2 regions of the Jeotgalibaca sp. MA1X17-3 genome follow, and region 1 is predicted to be linked to the other one. Evidence: predicted binding sites of a transcription regulator. Region 1 holds the regulator's gene; the other holds the start of a gene.
What was found. Region 1 encodes LexA, which represses DNA repair genes until DNA is damaged. Its sites were predicted from a motif close to CNAACANNTGTTNG; they were not measured.
Positions count from the first base shown of each region.

Region 2: a site for LexA is predicted at 4,882-4,895, ahead of uvrC (excinuclease ABC subunit UvrC). Genes of this name have one in related genera too.

Region 1 is NZ_CP090983.1:1,346,894-1,353,189, forward strand. Features, by position in the region: gene recJ (single-stranded-DNA-specific exonuclease RecJ) at 1-515, shown strand, start outside; partial or broken gene LZ578_RS06765 (adenine phosphoribosyltransferase) at 545-1,056, shown strand; one part of gene LZ578_RS06770 (IS3 family transposase) at 1,132-1,609, shown strand; one part of gene LZ578_RS06770 (IS3 family transposase) at 1,609-2,558, shown strand; gene lexA (transcriptional repressor LexA) at 2,647-3,270, opposite strand; gene LZ578_RS06780 (YneF family protein) at 3,487-3,777, shown strand; gene LZ578_RS06785 (ABC transporter ATP-binding protein) at 3,799-5,550, shown strand; gene LZ578_RS06790 (ABC transporter ATP-binding protein) at 5,550-6,296, shown strand, end outside.
Region 2 is NZ_CP090983.1:2,147,482-2,153,777, reverse strand. Features, by position in the region: gene LZ578_RS10735 (HIRAN domain-containing protein) at 1-512, shown strand, start outside; one part of gene LZ578_RS10730 (IS3 family transposase) at 599-1,548, opposite strand; one part of gene LZ578_RS10730 (IS3 family transposase) at 1,548-2,025, opposite strand; gene LZ578_RS10725 (DegV family protein) at 2,100-2,951, opposite strand; gene uvrC (excinuclease ABC subunit UvrC) at 3,047-4,834, opposite strand; gene LZ578_RS10715 (LacI family DNA-binding transcriptional regulator) at 4,981-6,024, shown strand; partial or broken gene LZ578_RS10710 (sucrose-specific PTS transporter subunit IIBC) at 6,176-6,296, shown strand, end outside.

The sequences.
Region 1 (6,296 bases):
ATAAACTACCCAACAATGCAGCTGCAGTTTTATTGGAAGGAGTGGATGATATCCCTGCTTTTCCTAATGAATTAACAAATCTAGTTTTCTTTGATTGTCCTATTCATTTAGACTACGTTCGAAAATTCCTATCCGATCATTCTTTTGATAACTACTACTTTTATTGTTATCCAATGAAGCAAGCTTATTTAGAGGGAATGCCAAGTAAGAAAGACTTTGCAAGTTTATTCCGATATATTCGAAATCATCAAAATATGGATGTACGAAATAAGTTAGATTCTTTAGCAACGTATTTAAATATTCATAAGAATATATTGATTTTCATGTTGACCGTGTTTTCTGAAGCAAAATTTGTTACAATAGACAGTGGCATCCTTAACCCGATAAAAAACCCTGTAAAAATAAATTTAGAGGACACAGAGGCCTTCCAGAATCGTTTAGAAAAAATTGAAGCAGAAAAAATGTTTATTTATAATCCTTTTTCACAATTGATCTCTTGGGTATCTGGAAAATAAAACCCGAATAGTAATGGGAGGAAGAAAGAATGAATTTAAAAGATTATATTACTGATGTTGAGGATTATCCTGAAAAAGGAATTACGTTTCGAGATATTTCTCCACTTATGTCGGATGGAGACGCATATCGTTATTCAATCGAGCAGATTGTCGAATATGCAAAACCAATGAATGTGGATAAGGTAGTAGGACCCGAAGCAAGAGGCTTTATGGTAGGCTGTCCAGTTGCAGTGGGACTAGGTTGTGGATTTGCGATGGCTAGAAAAAAGGGAAACTTCCAAGAGAAACAATAGAAGTATCCTATGGTTTGGAATATGGAGAAGCTACGTTGCAACTCCATAAAGATGCTGTAAAACCAGGAGATAAAGTTCTGGTCTGTGATGATTTATTAGCTACTGGTGGAACAACTGCAGCAACAATTGAATTGGTTGAAAAACTTGGTGGAGAAGTAGTTGGACTTGCATTTTTAATCGAACTACTTGATTTAAAGGGAAGAGAACAAGTAAAAGGGTACGATATCTTCACATTAATGGAATATTAAAAAAGAAAAAGCCGGGAATTATGAGCCGACCCCCGAAAGTTAGACCTTAAAAATCTATCTTTTGGGGGTATTTTCATGGCTAAATATAGTTATGAGTTGAAATTAAAAATCGTTGAAGATTATATGAATGGCAAAGGGGGATATTATTACCTCGCCAATAAATATGGTGTTACGTCTGATTCAACTGTTAAAAAATGGGTGAATAGCTATAAAGCAATGGGAAAGGATAGTTTAAAACGTAGTCGTCAAAATAAGAGTTATTCTGTTCAATTCAAGGTAAATGCGGTAGAGTTATATTTAACTACAGAAATGTCCTATCAGAATCTCGCTATAGAACTTGAAATTAATAATCCCAGTCTCTTGGCAAGATGGGTTCAAGTCTTTCATAGCGAAGGTATGGAAGGCCTTTCTAAAGCGAAAGGAAGACCGCCTAAAATGACTCCAGATCAACATTCTAAAGACCAAGAGTCTCGTGAGACCAACGGGTCTCAAGAACCCCATATTGAAGAGTTGAAAAAACAAGTCCATCGTTTAGAAATAGAGAACGCCTTTTTAAAAGAACTCAGGAGGTTGCGGAGCGAGGAATCGCACAAAGCAACGAACAAATCTCAAGAGTCATTCACACCCTCCGAGGACGATTCAAATTAAAAGACATTCTTGAGGTCGTAAAATTTCCTAAATCAACGTATATGTACTGGCAAAAACGTTTTGATCGAGAAGACCCAGATAAAGAAATCAAAGAAGTGATGATGACTATAAGAAAGCAGCACGCTGATTATGGGTACCGACGTATGAAAAAAGAGTTACTTAAGTATGGTGTTGAAATCAATCATAAAAAGCTTCAGCGACTCATGGTTGAACTTGATATCCGCGTTAAATCTTATTCTCGAAAATCACGAAAATACAGTTCTTATAAAGGTAACGTCGGAGTTCTAGCTCCTAATCGTATAAATGGACGGTTTAACTCCTCTATCCCTTATCAAAAAATCACTACGGACACGACGGAGTTTAAATATTATGAGAAAGACGAATCAGGTCGTTTGCAAATTAAAAAGTTATACCTCGATCCATTTATGGATTTATTTAATCGCGAGATCATTAGTTTTAAAGTGACTAAACAACCCAATGGCGAAAGCATTATAGCAGCTTTAAATGACGCTATCCAGGCTTCGAGAACGTGTAAATATAGACGAATGTTCCATTCAGATCAGGGCTGGGCGTATCAAATGAAGGCCTATGGTGTAGAATTAGAAGACAACAACATTTTCCAAAGTATGTCCCGTAAGGGAAACTGCTTCGATAACAGTCCAATGGAGAACTTCTTTAGTATATTGAAACAGGAAATGTATCATGGACGTATTTATAAAAGTTACGGGGAATTAAAGAAAGCAATAGTGATCTTCATTAATTATTACAATAACGATCGAATGAAGGAGAAACTTAATTGGTTAAGTCCAATTGAATACCGATTATCATCACCTTCTTTAAAACAAAGCGCATAAAAAACAGAGTAGAATAATCTACTCTGCAAAAAAGTCTAACTTTTTGGGGTCACTATAATTACCCTGGCTTTTTCTTTTTTTAATAAAATTATGAAATATGACTTCTGTATAACCCTACTACTTTCCCTAGGATTTGAACGTTTTCTAATATAATTGGGGACATACTATTATTTTCAGGTTGTAGTCGATAATAGTCTTTTTCTTTATAAAATCTTTTACAGGTTGCTTCATCTTCATCCGTTATAGCAATAACGATATCACCATTTTCAGCAGACGTTTGCTTTCTAACGATAACAGAATCATCACTTAGTATACCAACGTTAATCATGCTATCACCGCGAATTTTTAACATAAACAAGTCTTCTGAAACATATTGTAAATCAGGAGGTATTGGGAAAAAGTCGGTTGCTTCTTCTATAGCAAGGATTGGTTCTCCTGCTGTTACAGTACCAAGTAAGGGCATTTGATTTGATTTTACACCAAGTTTCGTTAATCCAGTTTCGCTAACTTCTATTGCACGTGGTTTTGTAGGATCTCTATAAATATATCCTGATTTTTCTAGTCTTGATAGGTGCCCGTGCACAGTGGAAGTAGAAGAAAGATTGACTGCATTTCCAATTTCACGAACAGTTGGAGGATATCCCTTTTTCTGTACTTCGTTATATATGAAAAGCAGTACTTCCATTTGCCGGGTGTCTCTACTTTTTGTCATGAGAGCATCATCTCCGTTACTATTATTTATATGTTTATTGTAGCATAGTCAAACATTGTAATCAAACAGATGTTCGTATGAATGATAAAAAACAGCTAGAATAGATGAAAAAAGTCTGCTATTTAAAAATAGAAGAAGAAAGCAGTCATATCTATTTCTTTTTTTGTGGTATTCTTGTAAAATGGTTTAATGATAACTTTTGGGAGGAGGATATGAATGAGTACAGGAGCTTGGATTTTTATTGTAGTTTTAGGAGTAATTTTAGGTGCAGTGGGTGGATTCTTTCTTTCACGTAAGTATATGATGAATTATTTTGAAGAAAACCCTCCTTTTTCTGAAGATATGTTACGATCGATGATGATGCAGATGGGACAAAAGCCATCTGAACGCAAAGTAAAACAAATTATGGCATCGATGAAGGCACAATCTTCAAAAAAGAAAAAAAATAAGTTGAATAGATACAAATTGTGGATGCATGTTTTTGGTCCACTTTTTTTATTTTTGTAAAAGAAAGAAGGTATCAAGTGAATGGGAATATTTAAAAGATTAAAATGGTTCTTTAAACAAGAATGGAAAGCTTATAGTATTGGAATATTCTTTTTGGTGATGGTCGCAATTATTCAAGTGATATCTCCTCGAATTGTCGGAAATATTATTGATCAAATTAGTCTGAAAACACTAACTAGCCGAACTCTTCTTATTCAGGTAGGGATTATTTTAGCCTGTGGAATAGCTCAGTATCTTTTCCGTTATATTTGGAGAATGAAAATTTGGGGAACTTCAGCTAAACTTGAAAAAATTATGCGGTCTCGTTTGTTCCATCACTTTACGAAGATGGATGCCATCTTTTTCCAGAAATACCGGACAGGTGATTTAATGGCCCATGCAACTAACGATTTGAATGCTATTCGTTTAGTTGCAGGAGCTGGAATTCTTACGTTAGCGGATTCTATTTCTTCTGGAGGAATTACACTTATAACTATGCTATTTTTTGTCAATTGGAAATTAACATTGATAGCGATGCTTCCATTACCTGCTTTAACAATTGTAGCTCGTTTGTTGGGAAAAAGAATGCACAAAAATTTCCGAAAAGCACAAGCTGCCTTTTCTGGTTTGAATGACAAAACGCAAGAAAGTATTACGGGTGTTAAAGTTATTAAAACATTTGGAGAAGAAGAGTTAGATATAGAGGACTTTGAAAAAAGAACTAATGATGTAGTAGAAAAAAATAAAGAAGTTTATGTGATTGATTCCTTGTTTGGTCCATCGATTAATTTCATTATTGGAATTTCATATGCACTTTCTCTTATTTTTGGTGGATTATTCATCATGAATGGGGAAATGACAATTGGTGCCTTAGTTACTTTCTTTAGCTATATTGGATTAATGAGATGGCCTATGTTAGCAGCCGGTCGTTTACTTAATGTTTTAGAAAGAGGAAGTGCCAGTTATAACCGAATTGAGGAGTTAATGACAGAGGAGTCCCATATCGTTGAAAAGGATGGAGCAATCAATCAATCTTTAGATGGCGATTTACAAGTGGATATCAAAAGTTTTCAATATGTGAATGCAGAGCATGATGCATTAACTGATATTCATTTTACTTTGAAAAAAGGAGAAACCTTAGGGATTGTTGGAAGAACTGGTTCAGGTAAAAGTACGTTGTTCAATTTACTCCTTCGTGAGTATGATCAATATACTGGTTCCATCCAATATAATGGAATTGATATTCGCCATTATACTCTAGATAGCCTTTTGAATGGAGTTGGATATGTTCCACAAGATAACTTCCTTTTCTCAACAAATATTAGAGATAATATTCGCTTTGCCGATCCATTTCTATCTCAAGAAGAAGTAGAGTCCGCAGCTAAAATTACAGACGTTCATGAAGATATCTTAGACTTTACGAATGGATACGATACTTTAGTAGGTGAACGTGGGGTGTCTCTTTCAGGAGGTCAGAAACAGCGTGTTGCGATTGCTCGTGCAGTTGTTACTAATCCAGAATTGTTGATACTCGATGATTCTTTATCTGCAGTTGATGCGAAGACAGAAGAAAAAATATTAGAGAATCTTAAAGAAAAAAGAAATGGTGAAACAACCATTATTGCTGCACATCGAATTAGTAGTGTGATGCACGCCAATGAGATTATCGTTTTAGAAGACGGAAAAATTTCTGAACGTGGAAATCATGAAGAGTTAATGGCTTTAAATGGTTGGTACCGACAAATGTATGAAAAACAACAGCTAGAAAGTAAATTGGAAGGGGAGGATGAATAATGGAAAAATCTGTATGGTCAAAATCTTTTTCTTTTAAAGAACAAATGAGTGTCCTAAAGAAAATCTTTGTATTTGCCGCCCCCTATAAAAAGCAATTTTTTACATCATTGCTTTTCGGTATCGGACTAGCTGCTGCCAATGTCATATCACCGCGAATCATCCAAATATTTTTGGATGATTATGTAACTAAAAATAATGCTACTTTTGAAATTGGATTACAATTTGCTGGATTATATATGCTGACTATTATTTTTAAAATGGTCACGATGTACTTTCAAAATTATATATTCAAGATGGCATCGGAAAAATCAGTTCAAAATGTACGAAATCATCTCTTTCGTAAAATAAATGGACTAGGGATGCGTTATTTTGATCAAACACCAGCGGGGTCTATTGTATCTCGAATTACCAATGACACTGAAACAATAAAAGAATTTTGGGCTGTTTTTCTTGCTCTTGCAGAAGGTCTGTTAAGTATCGTTTCTGTATTTATTGCTATGTGGATTTTGAATAAATCAGTTACGCTACTATTCTTACTGTTTTTACCAATGATGGGGCTTATGGTTTGGATCTATCAAAAATATAGCACTCAAATTTATCGTTCGATGCGTCAACGATTGAGTGAACTTAATACAAAATTAAATGAAAATATATTAGGAATGTCGATCATTCAGCAATTCCGACAAGAAAAAAGATTACAAAAAGATTTTGATGATATCAATGAGTCTTATGCAAATGGCAGAATA
Region 2 (6,296 bases), 800 kb from region 1:
AAGCTTTAACGAAGCTAGAAAAAAATAGAAAAAACTCCAATTTATTGCGTTTTTTACTAGATCCAGAAGCGGAAGCAGAAAAAGAACGGAAATTTTTAAAAGTAGAAAATCCAGTGATCAAAAAAAGTAGCGCAGATAGAAAGTTATTAGATACGTACATTACAGGCGCCCATCAACATGATTTATCCGTCATTGATGTCTTAATTAGAAAAGGGAGCCTTCTACAATTGGTACGCGATAAAGATCACGAGCTCGATCGTCATGCAATTGCGGTAACGTTGGAGAACGGCTATCTATTAGGATATATTCCCCGTATAGATAATCGGGTACTTGCCAATCTTTTAGAAAATAATGATATCTTGTATGCCATAATGACTAGTGAGGATATTTATGAAGCAGATCCGCGTATTACGATTATGCTGAGGCAAAGAGGGGAAAGGCCACCTCAGAAAGAAAAAATTTCTAGCAAAAATATTGTACAATTTCCTCAAAGTAAAATATCTAAAAAATAAAAAAGAAATGATATCCTTTTATTGAAAATTATAGTGACCCCAAAAAGTTAGACTTTTTTGCAGAGTAGATTATTCTACTCTGTTTTTTATGCGCTTTGTTTTAAAGAAGGTGATGATAATCGGTATTCAATTGGACTTAACCAATTAAGTTTCTCCTTCATTCGATCGTTATTGTAATAATTAATGAAGATCACTATTGCTTTCTTTAATTCCCCGTAACTTTTATAAATACGTCCATGATACATTTCCTGTTTCAATATACTAAAGAAGTTCTCCATTGGACTGTTATCGAAGCAGTTTCCCTTACGGGACATACTTTGGAAAATGTTGTTGTCTTCTAATTCTACACCATAGGCCTTCATTTGATACGCCCAGCCCTGATCTGAATGGAACGTTCGTCTATATTTACACGTTCTCGAAGCCTGGATAGCGTCATTTAAAGCTGCTATAATGCTTTCGCCATTGGGTTGTTTAGTCACTTTAAAACTAATGATCTCGCGATTAAATAAATCCATAAATGGATCGAGGTATAACTTTTTAATTTGCAAACGACCTGATTCGTCTTTCTCATAATATTTAAACTCCGTCGTGTCCGTAGTGATTTTTTGATAAGGGATAGAGGAGTTAAACCGTCTATTTATACGATTAGGAGCTAGAACTCCGACGTTACCTTTATAAGAACTGTATTTTCGTGATTTTCGAGAATAAGATTTAACGCGGATATCAAGTTCAACCATGAGTCGTTGAAGCTTTTTATGATTGATTTCAACACCATACTTAAGTAACTCTTTTTTCATACGTCGGTACCCATAATCAGCGTGCTGCTTTCTTATAGTCATCATCACTTCTTTGATTTCTTTATCTGGGTCTTCTCGATCAAAACGTTTTTGCCAGTACATATACGTTGATTTAGGAAATTTTACGACCTCAAGAATGTCTTTTAATTTGAATCGTCCTCGGAGGGTGTGAATGACTCTTGAGATTTGTTCGTTGCTTTGTGCGATTCCTCGCTCCGCAACCTCCTGAGTTCTTTTAAAAAGGCGTTCTCTATTTCTAAACGATGGACTTGTTTTTTCAACTCTTCAATATGGGGTTCTTGAGACCCGTTGGTCTCACGAGACTCTTGGTCTTTAGAATGTTGATCTGGAGTCATTTTAGGCGGTCTTCCTTTCGCTTTAGAAAGGCCTTCCATACCTTCGCTATGAAAGACTTGAACCCATCTTGCCAAGAGACTGGGATTATTAATTTCAAGTTCTATAGCGAGATTCTGATAGGACATTTCTGTAGTTAAATATAACTCTACCGCATTTACCTTGAATTGAACAGAATAACTCTTATTTTGACGACTACGTTTTAAACTATCCTTTCCCATTGCTTTATAGCTATTCACCCATTTTTTAACAGTTGAATCAGACGTAACACCATATTTATTGGCGAGGTAATAATATCCCCCTTTGCCATTCATATAATCTTCAACGATTTTTAATTTCAACTCGTAACTATATTTAGCCATAAAAATACCCCCAAAAGATAGATTTTTAAGGTCTAACTTTCGGGGGTCGGCTCAAAGGGATCATTTCTTTTTTATTATTCAAATTGATTTAAGTAGAAGATTCCGATTGTTCCCATTCCAGTGTGAGCAGAAATGACTGCTCCGATAGGATAATCAATAATTTCTGCTGGTTTCATATTTTGAGTAATATATTCTTTCATTTCTTGGACGATTTCATGATCATTTGTATGAACAATCAAAATGGTTTGTTCTTTTATTTGATCGGCTTCTTTTTCAAGACGTTCATACATTCGATTCAATACCCTTTTACGACCCCGGAATTTCTCTTGTGGAACCAATTTTCCATCTACTACTTGCAAAAGAGGGTGAATATTGAGTAAAGAACCTAAGAAGGCACCAGATTTCGAAAGACGCCCACCTTCTGCTAAATAATTTAAATCTTGGACCGTAAAAAGTGAAACCGTATGATCAATCATGAACCGTACTCGTTCTTCAATTTCATCTATAGAAAAGCCATTTTCTAGCATTTCAATGGCTTCTCGTGCCATCAGAGCAATCCCTAAAGAAGCATTCTGTGAATCGATAATCCGTAAATCCCATTTCGGGAATTCCTCTTTAACTTGATTATAAGCAATCATTGCTGTTTGATACGTCCCAGATAATTCAGAAGAAAGAGTAATATAAATGCTGTTCTCACTTTTCATAGCTAATTTATGAAAACATGTATAAAATTTTTCTAAAGATACTTGACTGGTACGAGGGTGCTTTCCTTCTTTAATGAAATCATAGATTTTTTCATTCGTAATTTCATACATATCTGTATATTCCTGATCGCCCATAATAACAAATAAAGGTAAAACTTCAACTTGATTTTCTTCAAGATAGGATAAAGGTAAATCACAAGCACTATCGACAATAATCTTCATTCATTTTCCTCCTCCAAAATATTTGGAATGAATATCTTATTTCAGTATATCATTTTTAAACAAACAAAAAAATGTTTTGGAGGACCAGAAGATGATTATCCTTTTTTTACTTCTGCAAAGGTGGCTAAGATACTATGTGCTACTTTTTCAGGTATACCTAGTTTTTTGAAATCATCTATGGAAGCTTCACGTATATTTTTTAATGTTCTAAATTCTTTCAACACTTTTGTACGTGTTTTTGGTCCCACTCCATTAATTTGATCCAGTTGAGAAGAAAAGCTGTTTTTCCCTCGTATTTGTCGATGGAAAGTAATGGCAAAGCGGTGAACTTCTTCCTGGATTCGTTGTACCAAATGAAAAGCTTGGCTATTTGGACTTAATTTGATGATTTCGTATTCATCACCAAATAAAAGAGAAGCTGTTTTGTGTTTACTATCTTTAACCATTCCCACTACAGGAATATCTAGTCCTAATTCGTCTTCAAGCACTTCTTTAGCCGCACGAATTTGAATTTTTCCACCATCCATTAAAATTAAATCAGGAAGAGGGCGACTTTCTCGCAATAAACGGGTATATCTTCTGCGAATGACTTCTTGAGTTGTCGCAAATTCATTACTTCCTTCAACCGTTTTAATTTTAAATTTACGATAAGAACTGGGGTCTTGTTTTCCATCTCGATAGACTACCATAGCAGAAACGGGGTTCGTTCCCATTATGTTCGAGTGGTCAAAGGCTTCGATCGTTTCAATATATTCACTTCCCAAAGCTTCAGAAAGTTCTTGAATAGCTCCAATCGTTTTTTTCTTATCTCGTTCAATCATCATAAATTTTTCGTTTAAAGCTAATTCACTGTTTGTAATCGCTAATTCTAAGATACTCTTCTTGCTTCCTCTTTTAGGAACGTGTACTTTTGTATTCAAAGTTTCAGTAAGTAAATCTGTGTCTACACCTTCAGAAACCAAAATTTCTTTCGGTAGAATATGGTTTTGTTCTTGATAAAATTGAACGATAAAAGATACTAACTCTTCTTCCGGAATACCATAACAAGGAAAAAGGGCAGCTTCCCGTTTAATAATTGTAGATTGTCGTAAAAGAAAGACTTGGATACTCATCCAACTCTTATCCATATGAAATGCAAATACATCTCGGTTTGTGTAGTCCCGTGACATAATATTTTGTTTTTCGACAGTCGTTTCAATGTAATGAATTTGATCCCGATAGTCGGCCGCCAATTCAAAATCTAACTCATCCGCAGCATGTTTCATTTTATGGACGAGGTCATTTTTAATATCTTTTACTTCACCATTTAAGAAGCGAGAGATTTTTTTGATTTGCTCTTGATATTCTTCAGAAGTTACTTCATGATCGCAACAACCAATGCATTGTCCCATGGAATAGTAAAGACAAGCTCTTTTTTGATTTTTAGCACATTTTCGTAATGGATACACCTTTTGAATAAATTGTTGAGTCTCCGTAGCGGCATAAACGTGAGGATACGGTCCAAAATAAATACCACCATCTTCTTCTACATAAGAAGAGATGATTAGTTGCGGGTCTTTCTCATTCGTAATTTTTAAATAAGGATACATCGTTCCTTGCTTTAATTTGATGTTATAGTGCGGTTGATATTGTCTAATTAAGCTGATTTCAAGTAGCAAAGATTCTTTGTCGGTAGACGTAACGATAAACTCAAAATGATCGATATCGGCAACTAGTAGGGCAGTTTTTCCTTCATGCTTTCCATGAAAATAAGACTTTACGCGATTTCGTAAATTCTTTGCTTTCCCGATATAAATGATTTCATTTTCTTTATTCTTCATAATATAACAGCCAGGTAAGTCTGGCAGCAGCGCTAATTTGTTTTCAATTTGTTCTCTGCTCATTTTGTTCATCCTTTATATCACTGGTATCAATTATTATATCACAGAACCAAACATTCGTTCAGTAGAAGGATTAAGGATCACAAACCAGTTTTAGCTACTAAAATAGGTTTTCTTTTTCTGAAAAACAGAGTAATCAGTGAAAGGATATGCTATGCTTTGAAGAAAGAAATCGTAAAAAGAGAGGAGAACCTATGATTACTATTACTGATATAGCGAATAAAGCTGGGGTAGCAAAAAGTACAGTATCTCGCTATTTAAATGGTGGGTCTGTTAGTCCAAAAACTAAAATGAAAATTGAGAAAATTATCAAAGAAACAGGGTATAAACCAAATCCTTTCGCTCAAAGCTTAAAGGCACGTCGTACTAATTTAATTGGTACGATTATCCCACGGTTAGATTCTTATTCAACAAATGAAGCTCTTACAGCTATAGATGAGGAATTAAGAAAAAAGAACCGACAACATATGATTACGAATAGTAACCAAGATCCACTCATTGAAGTAGAGAATATCTATACACTTGCAAAACAAAAAGTAGATGGAATATTATTATTCGCTGGGGCAATTACCGATGCTCATCGTGTTGCTTTTCAAAAAATAGATATTCCTATAGTAGTCTTGGGACAATCCGTGGATGGACGAGCCTGTATTATTCATAATGATGAACAAGCAGGCTATGAAATGGGTAGCTATATAAGAGAGTTAGGACATGAACGAATCTTACTTCTAACGGTTACAGAAGCGGATATTGCTATCGGTCAAAGAAGAAAAAAGGGGATTATCCGTGCTTTACAAGAAAATTCAAATTGCACTTGGACAAGCCATGAGACTTCCTTTGTTTTTGATGAAGCGTACGAGGATTGTAAAAAAATTATTCAGAAAACGGATGCGACGGCAATTATCTGTTTGACAGACACAATCGCTTTAGCTGCTATGAAAGCCATCCATGAATTAGGTCTAAAAATTCCAAATGATTTTTCTTTAAGTGGTTTTGGAGGATACGCCGCAGGACAAATTGTGACTCCACCGATTACCACCGTTCACTATCCATATAAAAAATTAGGGAAACTAGCAGTTCAAACTTTATTACAGTCTATGGATGGAGGAGAAGTTCCTGAGCTTCAAGTCCTCTCTAACTCATTACATATTCAAGAGTCAACCTCAGGGTATCATCAACAATTAGATGCTTAAGAAAATAAATCTGCTCCTTTTATTTATTAAGGAGCAGATTTATTTTTATTTAAAAAAACAAGAGTTTTATAATTCACTCTAGACAAATAGAACCGGTTCCAATATAATGGGTTTAGAAATCGTTTACAACGAATCAAAAGGAGAGAGAAATATGTCAGAAAATAAAAGAATTGCTCGTGAGATTATTGAAGCAGTAGGAAGCCAAGACAATATTGAATCCATCGCCCACTGTGCTACTCGCCTTAGAATCATGGTGAAAGACAAAGAAAAAA